DNA from 4 places in the Mesorhizobium sp. M1329 genome. Region 1 is predicted to be linked to each of the others. Evidence: predicted binding sites of a transcription regulator. Region 1 holds the regulator's gene; each other region holds the start of a gene.
What was found. Region 1 encodes LexA, which represses DNA repair genes until DNA is damaged. Its sites were predicted from a motif close to TGTTCNNNNTGTGTTCNG; they were not measured.
Positions count from the first base shown of each region.

Region 1 (4,536 bases):
CGACTTCCTTGACGATGCCGGCAACGCGTATCTGCGGACAGAGCGTGTAGGACGGCATCGCAACCGCATAGCCGCGATCAACAGCGCCAGCGGCAAGATGCGACCAGAAACTCTTGTCGAATGCCATCCAGTAGCCGCCATGGACGAACACCACGAGTCCCTTGGGCTTGGTGGCCGGCAGGATAAGATCGAGCCGATTGCGTGGCTTATCGCCATAGGCCAAGTCGAGCCGCGCCCTGCCCTCGGTCGAAAGCACGTCGCGGAAAACCCGAGCGGGCTCAACCCAGGCCGCCGGCCAGCGATCGCTGCTGGCTATGTTGGCGCCGTTGGCATAGGCGTTGTCCCAATCGGCAATGTGACGTTCGAACACCCTGCGCCCTCCCCTGGCAATATGGCCTTGCGACGTAGCGTGAGCATCGCGCGGCGCGTCGTCGCCAGCCTCACGGCTCCAGCTCTCGCATCAATCTCAAGTGACAGCCGTCTTGATGGCGAAGCGCGCATCCTTCCATGCACCGGTGCGCAGGATGTCCTCAAGTACTTCGACGGCCTGCCAGACATCGGCATAGCCGACATAGAGCGGGGTGAAGCCGAAGCGCATGGTCGATGGCGCGCGAAAATCGCCGATCACGCCACGTTCGATCAGCGCGCGCATGATCTGGTAGCCATGCTCATGCATGAATGAAATCTGGCTGCCGCGTTTTTCCCCATCGCGCGTGCTTTCGAGCGTGAGCCCGTAAGTGCCGCACTTTGCCTCGACAAGCTCGATGAACAGATCGGCCAGCGCGATGCTCTTCTTGCGCACCGCCGTCATGTCGACATCGTTCCAGATGTCGAGCGCGCCCTTAAGCGTGCGCATCGACAGGACCGGCTGCGTGCCGCACAGAAACCGGCGGATGCCGGTGCCGGCCGCATAGCCTGGCTCGAAGGCGAAGGGCCGTGCATGGCCCCACCAGCCGGTGAGCGGCTGCTGGATGTCGGCAAGATGCCGCTCAGCCGCATAGATGAAAGCAGGCGCGCCCGGGCCGCCATTCAGATATTTGTAGGTGCAGCCAACGGCAAAATCGGCGTTTGCCTTGTCGAGCTCGACTGGCATCGCTCCAGCGGTGTGGCAGAGATCCCAGACGATCATCGCCCCGGCTTCCTGGGCTCTGCGCGTCAGCGCCGGCATGTCGCGCAGTTCGCCCGACTTGTAGTTGACGTGGTTGACCAGCACCACAGCGGTGCGTTCGTCGATCAGCTCTTCGATGCTCGGCGCGTCGACCCCCGAGAGGCGCAGCAGCGTATCCTTTCGCGTCGAAGCCACACCCTCAGCCATGTAGAGGTCCGTCGGAAAACTATCGCCCTCGGCGACGATGACCTGCCGCTCCGGTCGCATGGCCATGGCGGCGTGCAGCAGTTTATAGATGTTGACCGACGTCGTGTCGCAGACCACCGTCTGGCCGGCCGCGGCACCGATCAGGCGCCCGAGCTGGTCGCCAAGTTCAAGCGGCATGTTGAACCAGCCGGCCGTGTTCCATGCGCGGATGAGATCATGCGACCATTCTTCGGTCGCGGCCTTGCGCAATTCATCGAAAGCGGCACGTGAAGCAGCTCCTAGCGAATTGCCGTCGAGATAGATCACTCCTTGCGGCAACACAAAGCGGTCGCGCATCGCGCGCAGCGGATCTGCGGCATCCATCGCCTTTATGGCCGCGAGATCGGGAATTCCTGTCATGATTTGCCTGCTCCCCCAAAATTCAATGCAACGCCGGATACGCATCGACTGTTCTTCCATCACCTGGTTGCGCGCAGGAAGGCTCCACCGGCGAGAAGCAGCCTAACCAGGCGGTGGAAACCAGGACTTAACCCGAGGTTGGCGTTTTGAGTTCGTTTCGTTCACGGTGCATTGACCAAACCGCACACTCGATAGGGGTTCACTTCCGTGCCCTCCGCCGACCGACGGCCGATGCCAATGTGGCCTTCCGGGAAGCCAGAAGGGCGCAAACGAAAGCAGAATCAAGGCGATGAGGCTCGCGACGGTGAAAGTGGGGTACCCCGGTTAGGGGACGTCGTTTGTTTCCCGAGCCTTAACGCATTCATTAAACTTTAAACAGTTGCGGAACACAACTGGAACAGATAGTGTTTGTTCTGGGTTTGTTTTTCTGATTCTGTTGGGGGTCGCTATGCTGACACGCAAACAACACGAACTGCTTATGTTCATCCACGAAAGATTGAAGGAAAGCGGTATCCCGCCTTCCTTCGACGAGATGAAGGAAGCGCTCGACCTGGCTTCCAAATCGGGAATCCACCGGCTGATTACGGCACTGGAGGAGCGCGGCTTCATTCGCCGTTTGCCCAACCGGGCCCGTGCGCTGGAGGTGCTGCGCCTGCCTGACTCGATCGCCCCCGGCCTCAATGCGGCACGCAAGTTCTCGCCGAGTGTCATCCAGGGCAGTCTTGGGCAAGGCGGTCCGCGGCAAGGCAAGCCGACATCGTCGCGCGTCCCTGCGGCCGGAAATGACGACGATGTCGTCGCCGCCGTTTCGATCCCGGTGATGGGCCGCATCGCCGCCGGTGTGCCGATCGACGCCATCCAGCACCAGACGCATTCGATTTCGGTGCCGCCGGATATGATCATGGGCGGCGAGCATTATGCGCTCGAGGTCAAAGGCGATTCGATGATCGAGGCTGGCATTTTCGACGGCGACACGGTGATCATCCGCAATGCCGATACGGCGAGCCCCGGTGAGATCGTGGTGGCACTGGTCGACGAGGAGGAAGCGACGCTGAAGCGGTTCCGCCGCAAGGGCGCTTCGATCGCCCTGGAAGCCGCCAATCCGGCCTACGAGACGCGCATCTTCGGACCAGACAGGGTCAAGGTGCAAGGCAAGCTCGTCGGACTGATCCGCCGCTACTGAGTTCCGCCCTTGGCGCCGGCTTTGGGTTTGTCGGCCCTGCGGTATGGCGGCAGGCCCCGTGCCGCGCGTGAAAATTTCCGCTGCACGTGCCAGGGCCGGTATGATTTTTCGACCGCGAAACGGATTTCGGCGCGTGTTGCAGCTTGTGGATCGAAATAGACGGCGGCACTTCCCGCGCGCGCCAGTTGCCGTTTGGTGACGACGAGGACCAGCCGGTCGTAGTAGCAGGGGTTATGGGCGGTGGCGTCGTCGATGACGATCAAACTGGCAAAGGCGCAGGCTGGCCGCGCAGTATCGCGGTCCTTGGCTTGTGCGATGATCGCGCCGGATGGATGCCTGGCAAGGCAGAGGCCGTCCGTGCAAATGAACGGCATACCCGGCGGTAGGTCGGCCGGATCGGCAATGTCGAATTGCGGATCGTTCTTTCCAGGTGTTTCCGGCGCGACGATAGCCTCTGATGTGAGCGCGCGTTTCCAGTTGTCGATGGTGAACTCATTCGGGCGTGCCCGGTTGACCGCGAGTTCACCGCTGTCGATCGGCAGCGCGACCAACCGTGCGTCCTCCGAGATCAATACATCGGGTACGCGCGTCTGGGTTGTCGTTAGCAAGCCGGCGAGCGCAAAAGGAAGTGCCGCCAGCCGCAACCAGGTCGTCGCCATGCTGGCAATGACAAGGGCGATCGTCACCAAAAGGACGGATCTCAGCGAAATCAGCCCAACCGCATCGATTGGCGAGCGCTCGGAGATCCACCCGGACAGGGCGATCATCGCCGTCAGCCCCTTGCCCATCACGTATAGGAAAGGCCCATCCGCGCCGAACGGCATCGCCAGCGCACTGAGGACGGCGAAGGGCATGACGACCAGTGAGACGATGGGCATGATGGCCAGATTGGCGAACAGGCTGAGCGGCGCCACGCGCTGGAAATGCCATATGGCGAAAAGCGCCGTGGCGCTCCCTGCAATGATTGAGGTCATCGCCAGGCCGCCCATGCCCAGCAGGACCTTTCGCGTGGCGAGGCGTAGCGGCGACCGCCGCGGCGGCGGCCTGGTGGCCCTGCCGGCGCGGTAGTCGGACCAGCCGGCATAGGCGCCGACAAGGGCCGCCGTCGCGGCGAAGGACATCTGGAAGCTCGGACCGACCACCTCGTGTGGCGACACCAGAATGACCGCGATGGCCGAGATCGCCAGGTTGCGCATGGTGAGCGCGGCCCGGTCGAACAGCACGGCGATAAGCATCACCGCCAGCATGATGAAGCTGCGTTCGGCCGCTACCACAATGCCGGAAAAGACGAGGTAGGCCGCAATCGAAAAAAGCGCGGCGGCCGCGGCATATTTCTTGACCGGCCGTCGCGATGAGAAATCGGGAAACAGCGCAAAGGCGCCGCGTAGCAGCGCCATGATGGTGCCGGCGACCAACGCCATATGCAGCCCCGAGATAGAGATGATGTGATAGATGCCTGTACGCCGCATCGCTTCGTTGATCTCCTCGGGAATGCCGGCGCGCACGCCGACGATCAGCGCAGCAGCAATCTCGCCCTCGGCGCCGCCGATGCGGCTGCGGATATGGTCGGCGATGGATTCGCGCGCGTCTTCGATCGCAGAAGAAAGCCGCGCGGCAAGCGGCATGCTGCCCGACGACA
Region 1 is NZ_JAMYLN010000030.1:71,370-75,905, forward strand. It holds gene NKH21_RS25505 (hormone-sensitive lipase) at 1-370, opposite strand, end outside; gene kynU (kynureninase) at 467-1,714, opposite strand; gene lexA (transcriptional repressor LexA) at 2,163-2,897, shown strand; gene NKH21_RS25520 (ComEC/Rec2 family competence protein) at 2,891-4,536, opposite strand, start outside.

Region 2 (4,536 bases), on a different contig from region 1:
TAGTAGGACCGGTCATATTTTTGGCGGACAAGCATTTCTGAGACTTTCTCGCAGAACTGCCCCAAGTGGACCTTATGGCCCATGTTTTGCCGGATTGTGTAATGGCTCGGGTGGGCGAGCAGATCGCACAATTGTAAGCCGGCTATGTTATCCTTCTTGGTTCTGAATTTCAGGCTTGAAGACGGTATGCGTGCCCTTGTCAGAGCGAACTCCGCAAACCTTGTCCCCATCGTGCGACAGGTCCAGAACTCACGCTGTAAGGCCTTGTCCTGGTTGTTGCCGCGCGCCTCTGGCATGATATCGCCGGTGCTATTCATACGCCTGAGGAAGTGCGCAAATTTCTCTACAATGATTTCCATCAGGAAGTGATACGGGTGGGTCTGGCGCCAATGTGCCTGTTCCGTCATCCACTGCTTGTCTATCAAAGCCGTAATTATGCGATAGTCGGCGTCGGACATAACCTGTAGAATACGGCGGTCGAATTCTTCTCTGGCGTCTCGGTCCTTTAGTGGCTCAAATGGACCGCGCGAATTCCTAATGTCGACGCGATGGAAGCATATCGGCGCGTCCGGATCTTGGCTTAAAATGTCGGCCTTGATCCGGTCAAACGCAGGTACCAGATAGTCTCTGGCGTGATCCTTTTTCATTATCGCGCCGGTTAGGCTCAGATAGCGGAAGTTGTCGTCGTTCAGGCGCTTCATGGCCTCGACGCCTACTTCATCCAAATACATCCGATACATGAGGCGACAATGGCCGATTCTCAAAAGAAAGCAGAGTCCCAAGTGGACAAGTTTCGCGAGGCCGCCCGCGAACTGGAAACCGACCAGTCAGAGGAAGCCTTTGACCGCGTGTTGAAGAAGGTGGCGAAGGCCCCGCCACAGAAGGAAGAGAAGCCCAAAAAGGCTTCTAAGCCGGGGTGAGCTTCTTCGGGTCGTCTTTCGATAGACGGCGCTGCCACATGGCGTATTCAGCCTTTGCGTGGTTTATCGCCTTATCTCTCAGGAAGTCCTTGTAACCCTTAAAGACAGGGTAATCGTTGACCGACAGAAGGCTATCCAGCTTGGCCGTTAGGTCTGCCATCTTGAGCGTTTTGCCCCGGATGGCGCTGGATTCGGCGTAGAGCAGAAACTGCTCGCAAAGAATGTGCAGGATGTAGAGTTCGTCGCTGTCGAGATAATTCTTGCCGATCTGCGCCTCTGTGACGGACGGCATGTTACCAGCGAAATGGACAATGCCCATGTTCGCTGTCTTGCGGTCTGCCCGACCTAAAATCAGCTGAGACGCGGTGCTCTGAGTGATCGCATACAGGAACTTGTCCTGCATCAACGCGAAGAACGAGCGACAGGCCGAAGACTGGTTGTCGTAGTCAGAGGAAGCCTCTTTGAAGCAGTCGCGGACAGCAGCATATATGTTCTTTTCGTCGGAACGAAGCTCACGGATTCTGGCGGCCAGCTTGCGCAGCGCTGCCGGGCTGTCCTTGAGACGGGCTTCGTTGATCGCATAGCCATCAACGATATAGGAGCGCAGGGTAGCTGTGGCCCATTTGCGGAACTCTGTGGCCTTTGGCGAACTGACGCGGTAGCCGACCGACAGGATCATATCGAGATTATAATGGGTGACTTGGCTGGGTTTCCCGCTTGGACCAATTTGTGCAAATTTTGCACAAACTGCGCTTTCCTCCAGTTCGCCTTCCTCGATAATGTTACCAACATGCTTCGAAATGACGCTGCGCTCGCGCTCAAAAAGCGAAGCGATCTGGTCCTGTGTTGCCCAGATAGTTTCGTGGTCAACGTCAAGGTTGAAGCTGATCGCGGTTTTGCCGAGCTTGAACTGCACTAGTTCAAGCTCCAACTGTTTCGCCGCTTCTTTGGTTTTCTGCGCAATGGTCTTCTTCGGTGGGATTGCCATAAACGATTCTCTCCGATTCGAATTACGCAACGTAACACGACCAGAGCGTTCTTGTTATGATCCGCTAAAATATCTCCAAGCTGAATTCCGCACATTCCCCTACGGATCAGGTTGACTTTACGTCAATAGACAGTCATTAGGCCCGTGCGGCCCGCAGGGGAGCATGTCTCCCCCGTTCGTCTAGTGGTTAGGATGCCTTTCTTCTAAATCGGAGACGTCAGTTCGATTCTGACACGGGGCCGCTTTTTCTTTCTAAATTTCAGTATCCGTGCTCTCCTGCCTCTTTGAGGGAGGAACACAATGCAACGTATCCGTAAGACAGGCCCGCAAGGCGTTATCCGTCCTTTTAGCCCAACTCCAGATCTCAACGGGTCAATGGCGGCCGACGAAAAAATCGCCGAAGCCTTAGAGCATATCGCAATAGCGCTTTCTGCAATCGATCATAACTTGGAAGTGATGACGACGAAGATAGATGGTCTTCTTCAGGTGCAGGCTCGGCGAAAATAACTCCTGCCTCGGAAGCCAGACCGTAAGCCGGTCTTTTCCCTGCCATCTCAGATGCAGTTTTCATTAGCTGGTACTCCTTTTGGGTTGCCGGCCTGTCAGGATTATATTCCTACATGGTTCCGGGTTTGTCAAATATATAATCGCCCGGCGAAGGCAAGAACATTTGGGGAACATGCTGAACGCAACGGCTGCAATGTTTGCAACGCGGCGCTCCCGAAGCGACTAGTTACGCTTGTCCTCCACCGCATCCCAGAACAGGCTGGCGATGTCGGCGCCGCCGAAGCGCCGCACTTCGCGTATGCCGGTCGGTGAGGTCACGTTGATCTCGGTCATGTAGTCGCCGATGACGTCAATGCCGACAAGGATGAAGCCGCGCTCCTTCAACGAGGGGCCGATGCGGGCGCAGATCTCGCGTTCGCGTTCCGTCAGCTCGGTTTTTTCGGCGCGGCCGCCGACATGCATGTTGGAGCGCGAATCATGCTCGGCCGGCACGCGGTTGATGGCGCCGACCGGCTCACCGTCGATCAGGATGATGCGCTTGTCGCCGGAGCGCACCTCCTTGAGGTAGCGCTGCACGATGTACGGTTCGCGGAACATCTGGCCGAACATTTCGAGCAGCGAGGCTAGGTTGCGGTCGGCCTCATGCAGATGGAAGATGCCGGCGCCGCCATTGCCGTAGAGCGGTTTGACGATGATATCGCCGAACTCCTTGCGGAACGCCGCGACCTCGAGCGGGTCCTTGGTGATCAGCGTGTCCGGCATCAGGTCGGGAAATTCGGTGACGAAGATCTTTTCCGGGCTGTTGCGCACCCAGGCCGGATCGTTGACCACCAGCGTTTTCGGATGGATGCACTCGAGGATATGCGTGGTGGTGATGTAGTTCATGTCGAACGGCGGATCCTGCCGCAAAAGGATGACGTCCATCTCCGATAGGTCGGTGCGGACTTCTTCGCCCAGCGAATAATGGTTGCCCTTCTCGTCGCGGACCTGCATCTCCTCGATACGGGCGAACACCTTGCCGTCGCGCAGCGACAGCCGGTCGGGCGTGTAGTGGAACAGCTGGTGGCCGCGCCGCTGCGCTTCCAGCGACAGCGCAAACGACGTGTCGCCGGCAATCGACACGGTGGAGATATGGTCCATCTGGACGGCGACTTTCAGGGGCATGGCAGCTCTCCGGCGCACTTGGGGCGATCCACTTGGATGCACAAAGTACGCTCCAACACTTTTGAATCCATGCATCGTGCTGTCGGAAAATCGATTCCGATTTTAGGGCCGATGCATCGACGACAGCGATATAAGGAAATCGGCGGCTTCTGCCAATCGGCCAAGGTCATGATGAGGCTGCGCTTCGCTTGGCGCAGATCCAATGCGATGCCTTCAGCGGTCGAAGACCAGCTTGGAATAGCCGAGGAAGGACAGCGCCATGGCAACCAGCGAGGCGGCCGCAAGAGCTATCAGCGGCGACACCATCGGCAGCGCGAACAGGATGGCGCAATAGACGAGATAATTGACGATGCTGGTGGCGATGCCGACGCCGCCGTAGCGTGCGCCCTCTTGCGCGATGCCGCGGCTGGAAGGCGAGAAGGTCAGATGGCGGTTGATCAGCCAGGTGACGGACAGGGCAAAACCGATCGAGATGATGCGAGCCGCGAAGGGGCCAAGCGGCGCTATCGTCAGCACCAGCCAAAGCACCGCCGCGTCGGCGACGAAGCCGATGCCGCCGGCGACAATGAAGCGGGCGAGGCGTCCCATTTAGAAATCTAAGCCGCCCGCGGGGTCTTGCGCGGTCCGGCCTTCAAAGTCGCGAGCGCGCTTGCACGTTCACGTTCGACACGACCGGAAGGCATCGACAGATAGAAGATGCGCTTCTGCTCGGCCCGGCCGCGCGACACCGAATCGAGGATTACCCCGGTCACCGCCGCCAGCATCGACAGCAGCAGCAGCCCGACCGACAGTACCCAGGTCGGCATGCGCGGCACGAGCCCGGTTTCGGCGAACTCGATCAGCACCGGCGCCATCAGGAACAGGCTCGATGCCAGGAAAAACACGGAAAAAGCGCCGAAGAAACGCAGCGGCTGCGTCTCCTTCATCAGCATGGCGAACATCCACAGGATCTTCGCG
Region 2 is NZ_JAMYLN010000002.1:10,138-14,673, forward strand. It holds gene NKH21_RS01850 (DUF3800 domain-containing protein) at 1-740, opposite strand, end outside; gene NKH21_RS01855 (DNA-binding protein) at 750-920, shown strand; gene rhuM (RhuM family protein) at 907-1,908, opposite strand; tRNA gene NKH21_RS01865 (tRNA-Arg) at 2,079-2,149, shown strand; gene NKH21_RS01870 (hypothetical protein) at 2,209-2,415, shown strand; gene gshB (glutathione synthase) at 2,638-3,579, opposite strand; gene NKH21_RS01880 (GtrA family protein) at 3,793-4,167, opposite strand; gene NKH21_RS01885 (glycosyltransferase) at 4,176-4,536, opposite strand, start outside.
Region 2: the regulator LexA is predicted to act here: its motif matches at 1,955-1,972, upstream of rhuM (RhuM family protein).

Region 3 (4,536 bases), on a different contig from region 1:
GTCGACTTGCCGCCGCCGGATACGCCCGTGACGGCGGTAAACGTGCCGAGCGGGATTTCGGCGGTGACGTTCTTCAGATTGTTGCCGCGCGCGCCGACGACCTTCAGCCGGCGGTTCTTCCTGGCCTCACGCCGCGCTGCCGGCGTTGCCACTTCGAGCTCGCCCGACAGATATTTGCCGGTGATCGAAGCGGGCGTCGCCATGATCTGCTGCGGCGTGCCCTGGGCGATGATGTGGCCGCCATGAATGCCGGCGGCCGGGCCGATATCGACGACGTAGTCGGCATGCAGTATGGCGTCCTCGTCGTGCTCGACGACGATCACCGTGTTGCCGATGTCGCGCAGATGCTTCAGCGTATCGAGCAGGCGGGCATTGTCGCGCTGGTGCAGACCGATCGATGGCTCGTCCAGCACGTAAAGCACGCCGGTCAGGCCGGAGCCGATCTGCGAGGCAAGACGGATGCGCTGGCTCTCGCCGCCCGAAAGCGTGCCGGAGTTGCGCGACAGCGTCAGATAATCGAGCCCGACATCGTTGAGGAAGCGCAGCCGCTCGCGGATTTCCTTGAGCACGCGCACCGCGATCTCGTTCTGCTTGTCGTTGAGCGAAGCGGGCAGATCGGTGAACCACTGGTCGGCCTTGCGGATCGACAGCTCGGTGACCTCGCCAATGTGCTTGCCGGCGATCTTGACCGCGAGCGCCTCGGCCTTCAGCCGATAGCCGCGGCACGCCGGGCACGGTGTGGCCGACATGAAGCGCTCGATCTCCTCGCGCATCCAGGCGGATTCGGTTTCTTTCCAGCGGCGCTCGAGATTGGGGATGACGCCCTCGAAGGTTTTCGTCGTCTTGTAGGAGCGCAGGCCGTCATCGTAGTGGAAGGTGATTTCGCGCTCGCCGGTGCCGTGCAGGACGGCTTGCTTTGCCTCGTCGCTCAGATCCTTGAACTTGTCGCCGAGCTTGAAGCCATAGGCAACGCCCAGCGCTTCCAGCGTTTGCGCATAATAGGGCGAGGTCGACTTCGCCCACGGGCTGACGGCGCCGGCGCGCAGCGAGACATTCTCGTCGGGCACGACCAGGCTGGCATCGATGGCGCGCTGGCTGCCGAGCCCGTCGCAGGTCGGGCAGGCGCCGAACGGATTGTTGAAGGAGAACAGCCTGGGCTCGATCTCGGGAATGGTGAAACCGGATACCGGGCAGGCGAACTTTTCCGAGAACAGCATGCGTTCATGCGTCTCGTTCTTCGATTTGTTGACCGAATCCTCGCCGGTCTGGCTGGCGTCGAGCGGCTTGTCGGCAAATTCCGCTACCGCCAGTCCGTCTGCAAGCTTCAGCGCGGTCTCGATGGAATCGGCGAGCCGCGTCGCCAGATCGCCGCGCACGACGATGCGGTCGACGACAACGTCGATGTCATGCTTGTACTTCTTGTCCAAGGCCGGCACGTCGGCGATCTCGTAGAAGACGCCATCGACCTTGACGCGCTGAAACCCCTTCTTCTGCAGCTCCAGCAGTTCCTTGCGGTACTCGCCTTTGCGGCCGCGCACCATCGGCGCCAGGATGAACAGCCGGGTGCCTTCCTCGACTGCAAGCACCCGGTCGACCATCTGCGAAACCGTCTGGCTCTCGATCGGCAGGCCGGTGGCCGGTGAATAGGGTACGCCGACGCGGGCGAACAAAAGCCGCATATAGTCGTAGATCTCGGTGACGGTGCCGACCGTCGAACGTGGGTTCTTCGAGGTGGTCTTCTGCTCGATGGAGATGGCCGGCGACAGGCCGTCGATCTGGTCGACGTCCGGCTTCTGCATCATTTCGAGGAATTGCCGTGCATAGGCCGAAAGGCTCTCGACATAGCGGCGCTGGCCCTCGGCGTAGATGGTGTCGAAGGCAAGCGACGACTTGCCCGACCCCGACAGGCCGGTCATGACGATCAGGCTGTCACGCGGCAGGTCGAGATCGACGTTCTTCAGATTGTGTTCGCGTGCCCCGCGAATGGAGAGATATTTATGGTCGGCCATCGCCGGTCGCCGCCTCAGAATCTGGAATTCGTGGGATGGGCGGGTTTTCCCGACCATCCCCTATGTAGGTAATTTCGCCGCCTTTTCGAGAGACGCCACAACTCTCGACCAAAGCGTTTAACCGCCTTTCGCGCGAACGGGCAAGCGGAAAGAACAAAGGCCGAACACGCTCCTGACAAAAGCTGCCCGTACAGCCGGCTTCACAAAGCGCGTCTCGCGATCACATTTTTCGGTAATCGGCTATTCAAGGTTGACGTCAATGCGTCACGGGGGCAGACTCCAGACGTCAACGAAGCCGGCCGTCTTTCGATGGCCTCGCGGCCTGGGGCTAGCCTGCGAGACGCCGCGGGTTTGCGATGAGCGCTTCGACGACGACAGTCGCAACGAACAGAAGGAGAGCAGAGGCATGACTCCACCGGATAGTTCCTTGAGGCTCCACGTGTCGCTGGAGCCGCGGCAGGTATAAGTGGCCAGGTCAGGCGTTTTGCGCGCTACCTGCCAACGTTGACTTGCCGATCCCCACAACAATCAGAGACTGCTAGTCGGATCGTCGGCTGAACGCCGCGAAGCATCCGAAATGAAAAGCCGGCATGAAACTCCCGGCAATTTGGATTTCAGATCCAAGAAGCCCCGTCAGTTGCACAAGCAATGGCGGGGCTGTTCGTTTGAAGCGCACATTTGTGGTGCATACCAGGCGAACTTACCGGCTGGGGGGCCTGATCCCGCCGGTAGCGACGTCGATGGTTATGCTGCCGGAAATGCGAACGTCGGTATCGCCGATCTTGAACGTGCCGTTGCCGCTGCTTGGAACCGCGTCGTCTGGCTCAGGCTGCGGGGTAGGCTCGGCGATGCGATAGTCGCCGGTCACGCCGGGCAGGGCGCCCTTTTGCGAAGACGTCGAATTATCTTGGGCAAATGCCATGTCCACCAGCATGTTCGTGCCGGCCACGGTAGCGATAGCAAGGCATAACAGGCTGGATGAACGGCTGGCAGTCATCGCCGGAGTATAGTGCCGTGATAGCGGCAAGACCAGACCGATGGCGCTGAAATTGCAGGCGCCGGATCGTCCGCCGGCCCGGCTCGTTCATGCGGCCTGCTTGCGAGTGTCGAAAACATGGTCGACGAGGCCCCAATCCTTGGCCTCCTGCGCAGTCATGAAAAAGTCGCGGTCGAGCGTGCGTTCCACTTCTTCGTAGGTGCGGCCGCAATGGTGGGCGTAAAGATCGGTCATGCGCCGCTTGGTGCGAAGGATGCCCTCGGCATGGCGCTGGATATCGGAGGCTTGGCCCTGGAAGCCGCCGAGAGGCTGATGCAGCACGATGCTGGTGTTGGGTAGCGCGATGCGCCGCCCCGGTGTGCCGGCCATCAAAAGGAACGAGGCCATCGAGGCGGCGAAACCCATACAAACGGTGGAGACCGGGCAGCTGATATACTGCATCGTATCATAGATGGCGAAACCGCTGGTCACCACGCCGCCCGGCGAGTTGATGTAGAGCGAGACCTCCTTGTCGGGATTGTCGGATTCCAGCGACAGAAGCTGGGCGCAGACTAGCGCCGAGGTGCCGTCGTCGATCGGCCCGTTGATGAAGACGATGCGCTCGCGCAGCAGCCGCGAAAATATGTCGAAGGCACGTTCGCCGCGGCTCGACTGCTCGATCACCATCGGAACCAAATTGGCAAGGCCGCTCATTATTTTTCTCCGTAGGCTGATCGTGTTCAGGCCGCGCGCAGAAGGAGGCGCGGGGTGTTTGCGGCGATCTGCTTGTGCCTGGGAGCACGCGCTTCAAACGAGAGTCGGCAACCGGCGCATGCCATCGCGATCTCCGGCACTGCTGCCCGAGCAAAACCATCATGGACGATGCGCAGATGCGTGCCGCCGGAAACGGTGCGGTCGAGGGTAAAGGTGACGATGCTGTCCACTGGGTTGTCGCTCATTGGGCTGTCCAGGGGGCTGCCGGGCGGCACCTGCGTATCGCCGGGCGCCGGCCGCTCCCGCCAGGAATAGCGCAGCAGCCGTCCTGGATCTGCGTCGAGGATTTCGCACTCGATCGGCGCATTCGGCGCTTTAAAGGCAAAGCGGTTGCCGATTTCGGGCTTGATGTCGTTCGGCATCATCCAGGCCGCGAGCAGGTCCGGCACCGTCAGCGCCCTCCACACTTTTTCCGGCGGCTCGGGCAGTTCGCACTCGAACTCGATCTTGTCTGCGGCCATTTCCGCGCGTTCTTTGCCTCGGCTGGTCATTGGTCCATGTCCTTCAACACCGTCTTGAGCCTTTCGATGCGCTCTGGCCAGAACGCACGGTAGCGTTCGATCCAGCCGAGCAGCGGCGCAAGCCCCTTCGGATCGGCGCGGTAATAGGCGTTGCGGCCGGCCCGCCGCTCGATGACGAGGCCGGCGCCGCGCAGCACGGCGAGATGCTGCGATACCGCCGGCTGCGATACCGGCATGTCAGTGCGCAGTTCAGACACCGTCATCTCGCCGTCGGCGAGCCGCTCATAGACGGCGCGACGCGTTGGATCGGCCAGTG
Region 3 is NZ_JAMYLN010000009.1:63,084-67,619, reverse strand. It holds gene uvrA (excinuclease ABC subunit UvrA) at 1-2,009, opposite strand, end outside; gene NKH21_RS11565 (hypothetical protein) at 2,710-3,006, opposite strand; gene NKH21_RS11560 (ATP-dependent Clp protease proteolytic subunit) at 3,094-3,699, opposite strand; gene NKH21_RS11555 (SRPBCC family protein) at 3,726-4,250, opposite strand; gene NKH21_RS11550 (ArsR/SmtB family transcription factor) at 4,247-4,536, opposite strand, start outside.
Region 3: the regulator LexA is predicted to act here: its motif matches at 2,159-2,176, upstream of uvrA (excinuclease ABC subunit UvrA).

Region 4 (4,536 bases), on a different contig from region 1:
AGCTCGGCGTTCTGCTCGGCGTCCATCACCAGCGCGACATGTTCGAGGAAGGAGCGCAGCGATTCGTACTCCTCCATGGAGCGGATCAACTCCTTGAGGTTTTCCAGCCGGCCGGGCGCTTCGACCGAGCGGTCGTTCTTCCACATGTCGGTGTAGCCGCTCTCCTCCAGGATGGTCTCGGCCAGCTCGGTGTGCGGCGTGGTTTCCAGCGCCTTCTGCCAGCGCTCGAAATTGGCCGATACCTCGCGCAGTGCCGCGCGCGGCTTCGGCTTCAGCTCGTCGCTCTCGGCAAGTTTTGCCGCCGCCTCCAGCATCGGGATGCGCAGCGCGCGTGCGGTGTCGTGGATCTGGCGGATTGTGGCCTCGCCCAGGCCGCGCTTCGGCACGTTGACGATGCGCTCGAAGGCGAGGTCGTCGGCGCCTTGCGCGACGACGCGGAAGAAGGCCAGCGCGTCGCGGATCTCGAGCCGCTCGTAGAAACGCGGGCCGCCGATGACGCGGTAGTTGAGGCCGAGCGTGACGAAGCGGTCCTCGAATTCGCGCATCTGGAAGGAGGCGCGGACGAGGATCGCCATGTCGTTGAGATTGTGCTTCTGGCGTTGGTAGGACTCGATGGTCTCGCCGACGGCGCGGGCCTCCTCCTCGGAATCCCAGGCGGCATGGACATGCACCTTCTCGTCGTCCTCGGCGATCTTTTCGGTGAACAGCGTCTTGCCGAAACGGCCCTCATTGCGGGCGATGAGATGCGACGCGGTGCCGAGGATGTGCGCGGTCGAGCGGTAGTTGCGCTCCAGCCGGATGATGGTGGCGCCGGGAAAATCCTTGTCGAAGCGCAGGATGTTGTCGACCTCGGCGCCGCGCCAGCCATAGATCGACTGGTCGTCGTCGCCGACGCAGCAGATATTTACGGTGGCTGGCCGCGGATTTCCCTCCCCCTTGAGGGGAGGGTGGCCGGGCAAAGCCCGGCCGGGTGGGGTCCGTGCGGCAGTGCTCGACGCATCGGCGGTGCCTTCTGCGGCAACCCCCTCCGCCCGCTTCGCGGGCACCTCCCCCTCAAGGGGGGAGGATTGAGGCCGCTGTGCCAGCAGGCGCAGCCACATGTACTGCGCGGTGTTGGTGTCCTGATATTCGTCGACGAGGATGTAGCGGAAGCGCTTGTGGTATTCCTTCAGCACGTCCGGATTGGCCCGGAAGATGCGGATCGGGTGGCACAGCAGATCGCCGAAGTCGCAGGCGTTCAGCGTTTTCAGCCGCTCCTGATAGGCCTTGTAGAGCTCGCGGCCCTTGCCGTTGGCGAAGGCACGGGCATCGCCCTCGGGGATGTCGGCGGGCCCAAGGCCCTTGTTCTTCCAGCCGTCGATCATCTGGGCGAACTGCTTGGCCGGCCAGCGCTTGTCGTCCAGCCCTTCGGCCTGGATAAGCTGTTTGATCAGCCGTACGACATCATCGGTGTCGAGAATGGTGAAGTCGGATTTGAGCCCGGCCAGCTCGGCATGTCGGCGCAGCAGCTTCACGCCAATCGAGTGGAAGGTGCCGAGCCACGGCATGCCCTCGACATTGCCGTCGCCGATCAACAGGCCGATGCGCTGCTTCATCTCGCGCGCCGCCTTGTTGGTGAACGTCACTGCAAGGATCTGCGAGGGAAAGGCCTTGCCGGTAGCAAGGATGTGGGCGATGCGCGTTGTGAGCACCCGCGTCTTGCCGGTGCCGGCGCCGGCCAGCACCAGCACCGGGCCTTCGGTGGTTTCCACCGCCAGCCGCTGCTCGGGGTTGAGGCCGTTGAGATAATCGGGCGCATTGTTCTGGTTGCCGCGGGCAGCCATGGCGCGCGCGGCAATGCCCGACGGGGCCATGGGCCGCGCGTTCGGTTCATCAAAAAAAGGCATGTCTTCCGAAAACCCGGACATCTCTCCCCGAATGTAGTGATTCGGCAGCGAAAGGCCAGAAGTGTCTCCGTTTTGTTCTCTGTCCAGTCGGTAGACTCACAATCTGGAATGGGTCCGCTAACCAAAACGCCGGGCTTGCCGAGGGCCGGCGCCGTAAAACGCCGAGCTTGCTTGACAGGGGAGGCGGGCCGGAGAAAGTTGCGTGGGGGCAGGAACGCAATGCGGGGTTGCCCATGGACGCGTCGCGGAGCGCACCAGTCGAAGGAGCACCGTCTTGGCTGTGGTCATCACCTCCCTGATCCTTTTCCTCATCGGCCTGGCGGTTGGCGGCGGCGGCATCTGGCTCGTGACGCTGGGCGGCAGCTGGTATTACGTCATCGTCGGCCTAGCTTTCCTTATCACCGCCTGGCTGCTCTATAGGCGCAGATCCATGGCGCTGTGGCTCTATGCGGCGATCGTGCTCGGCACGCTCGCCTGGGCGGTCTGGGAGATCGGCTTCGACTGGTGGGAGCTCGGCCCGCGCGGCGGCATCATCGTCCTTGTCGCGCTATGGCTGTTGACGCCATGGGCGCGGCGCGGGCTTACCGGTCCCGACGGACGCGCCCCGCTGATCCTCGCCGTGCTGGCCTCGCTTGCGGTCGCCGGCTATTCGATGACGACCGATCCAAAGGATATTGCGGGTGAACTCAACACCGACAAGGTGACGCCGACGGCCGATCTCGGCGGCAACGTGCCGGCCGGCGAATGGCACTATTACGGCCGTACGCAATATGGCCAGCGCTATTCGCCGCTCGACCAGATCACCGCCGAAAACGTTGCCAATCTGCAGCCGGCCTGGACCTATCGCACCGGCGACGTGAAAGGGCCCGACGACATCGGCGAGACGACCTATCAGGTGACGCCGCTGAAAATCGCCGACACGCTCTATATCTGCACGCCGCATAATTTCGCCATCGCCATCGATGCCGCGAGCGGCAAGGAGAAATGGCGCTTCGATCCGCAGGTCAAGTTGAACAAGGACCGTCAGCACCAGACCTGCCGCGGCGTGTCCTACTATGCCGATGCCAAGATCGCCGCCGGCCAGCCCTGCGCCACACGCATCTACCTGCCGACGTCCGACGCCCGGCTGATCGCGCTCGATGCCGCGAACGGCCAGGTCTGCCCGACTTTCGCCGAAGGTGGCACGCTGAACCTGCTTGCCAACATGCCATATCCGAAGCCGGGCTATTATTATTCGACCTCGGCGCCGCTGATCGTCGCCAACAAGATCATCGTCGGCGGCGCGGTCAACGACAATTATTCGACACAGGAGCCGTCCGGGGTCATCCGTGCCTACGATGCCGACACCGGCGCGCTGTTGTGGAACTGGGATTCCGGCAATCCGGACCAGACGACGCCGCTGCCGCCGGGCCAAACCTATACCAACAATTCGCCCAACATGTGGTCGACGGCGAGCGCCGACGAGAAACTCGGCCTGCTTTATGTGCCGCTCGGCAACAAGACGCCGGACCAGCTCGGCGCAGGACGCAGCGCCAATGACGAGAAATTCTCCTCGTCGATCACCGCGCTCGATCTCAACAGCGGACAATTGCGCTGGGTGCGACAGACCGTGCACCATGACCTCTGGGACATGGACGTGCCGGCGCAGCCGACGCTGGTCGACATCACCACGGAAAGTGGCGTGGTGCCGGCGCTGGTCGGGCCGACCAAGCAGGGCGACCTCTATGTGCTCGACCGGCGCAGCGGCGAGCCGATCGTCCCGGTCAAGGAAGTCCCGGCGCCGGGCGGCGCGATCGAAGGCGACCATACCTCGCCGACGCAGCCGGTCTCGGATCTCAGCTTCAGTCCGAAACCGCTGACCGGCGCCGACATGTGGGGCATCACCATGTTCGACCAGCTGGCCTGCCGGATCGAGCTTCGGAAGCTGCGCTATGAGGGCCGCTATACGCCGCCGTCACTGCAGGGCTCGCTGATCTACCCCGGCAATTTCGGCACCTTCAATTGGGGCGGCGTGGCAGTCGATCCGGTCCGGCAGGTGATGTTCGGCATGCCGACATACCTGGCGTTCATCTCCAAACTGGTGCCGCGCGCCGACGTGCCGCCGCCCGGCGACACCAAGGGCAGCGAACAGGGCCTGAACCGCAATGACGGTGCGCCTTACGCAGTGATATTGAAGCCGTTCCTGTCGCCGCTCGGCATTCCCTGCCAGGCGCCGCCCTGGGGTTATGTGGCGGGCGCCGACCTTCGGACCGGCAAGATCGTCTACAAGCACCGCAACGGCACCGTCTACGACATGACGCCGCTGCCGCTGCCGTTCAAGGTCGGCGTGCCCGGCATTGGCGGGCCGATGATCACCGCCGGTGGCGTCGCCTTCCTTGGTGCGGCGGTCGACGACTATGTGCGCGCCTATGACCTGACGACCGGCAAGCAGCTCTGGCAGGCGCGGCTGCCTGCCGGCGGGCAGTCGACACCGATGACCTACACGGTAGCCGACGGACGCCAGTTCGTCGTCATCGTTGCCGGCGGCCACGGCTCGGTCGGCACCAAGCCGGGCGACTATGTGATGGCCTATACACTGCCGAAATAGAGAAGTTCCTTCAGAGCCCGAGATGCCCTTTCAGGTCGGGTACCGATGCAAGGACCTCACTGG
Region 4 is NZ_JAMYLN010000005.1:182,681-187,216, forward strand. It holds gene NKH21_RS07155 (ATP-dependent helicase) at 1-1,907, opposite strand, end outside; gene NKH21_RS07160 (glucose/quinate/shikimate family membrane-bound PQQ-dependent dehydrogenase) at 2,161-4,473, shown strand; gene NKH21_RS07165 (hypothetical protein) at 4,484-4,536, opposite strand, start outside.
Region 4: the regulator LexA is predicted to act here: its motif matches at 1,949-1,966, upstream of NKH21_RS07155 (ATP-dependent helicase).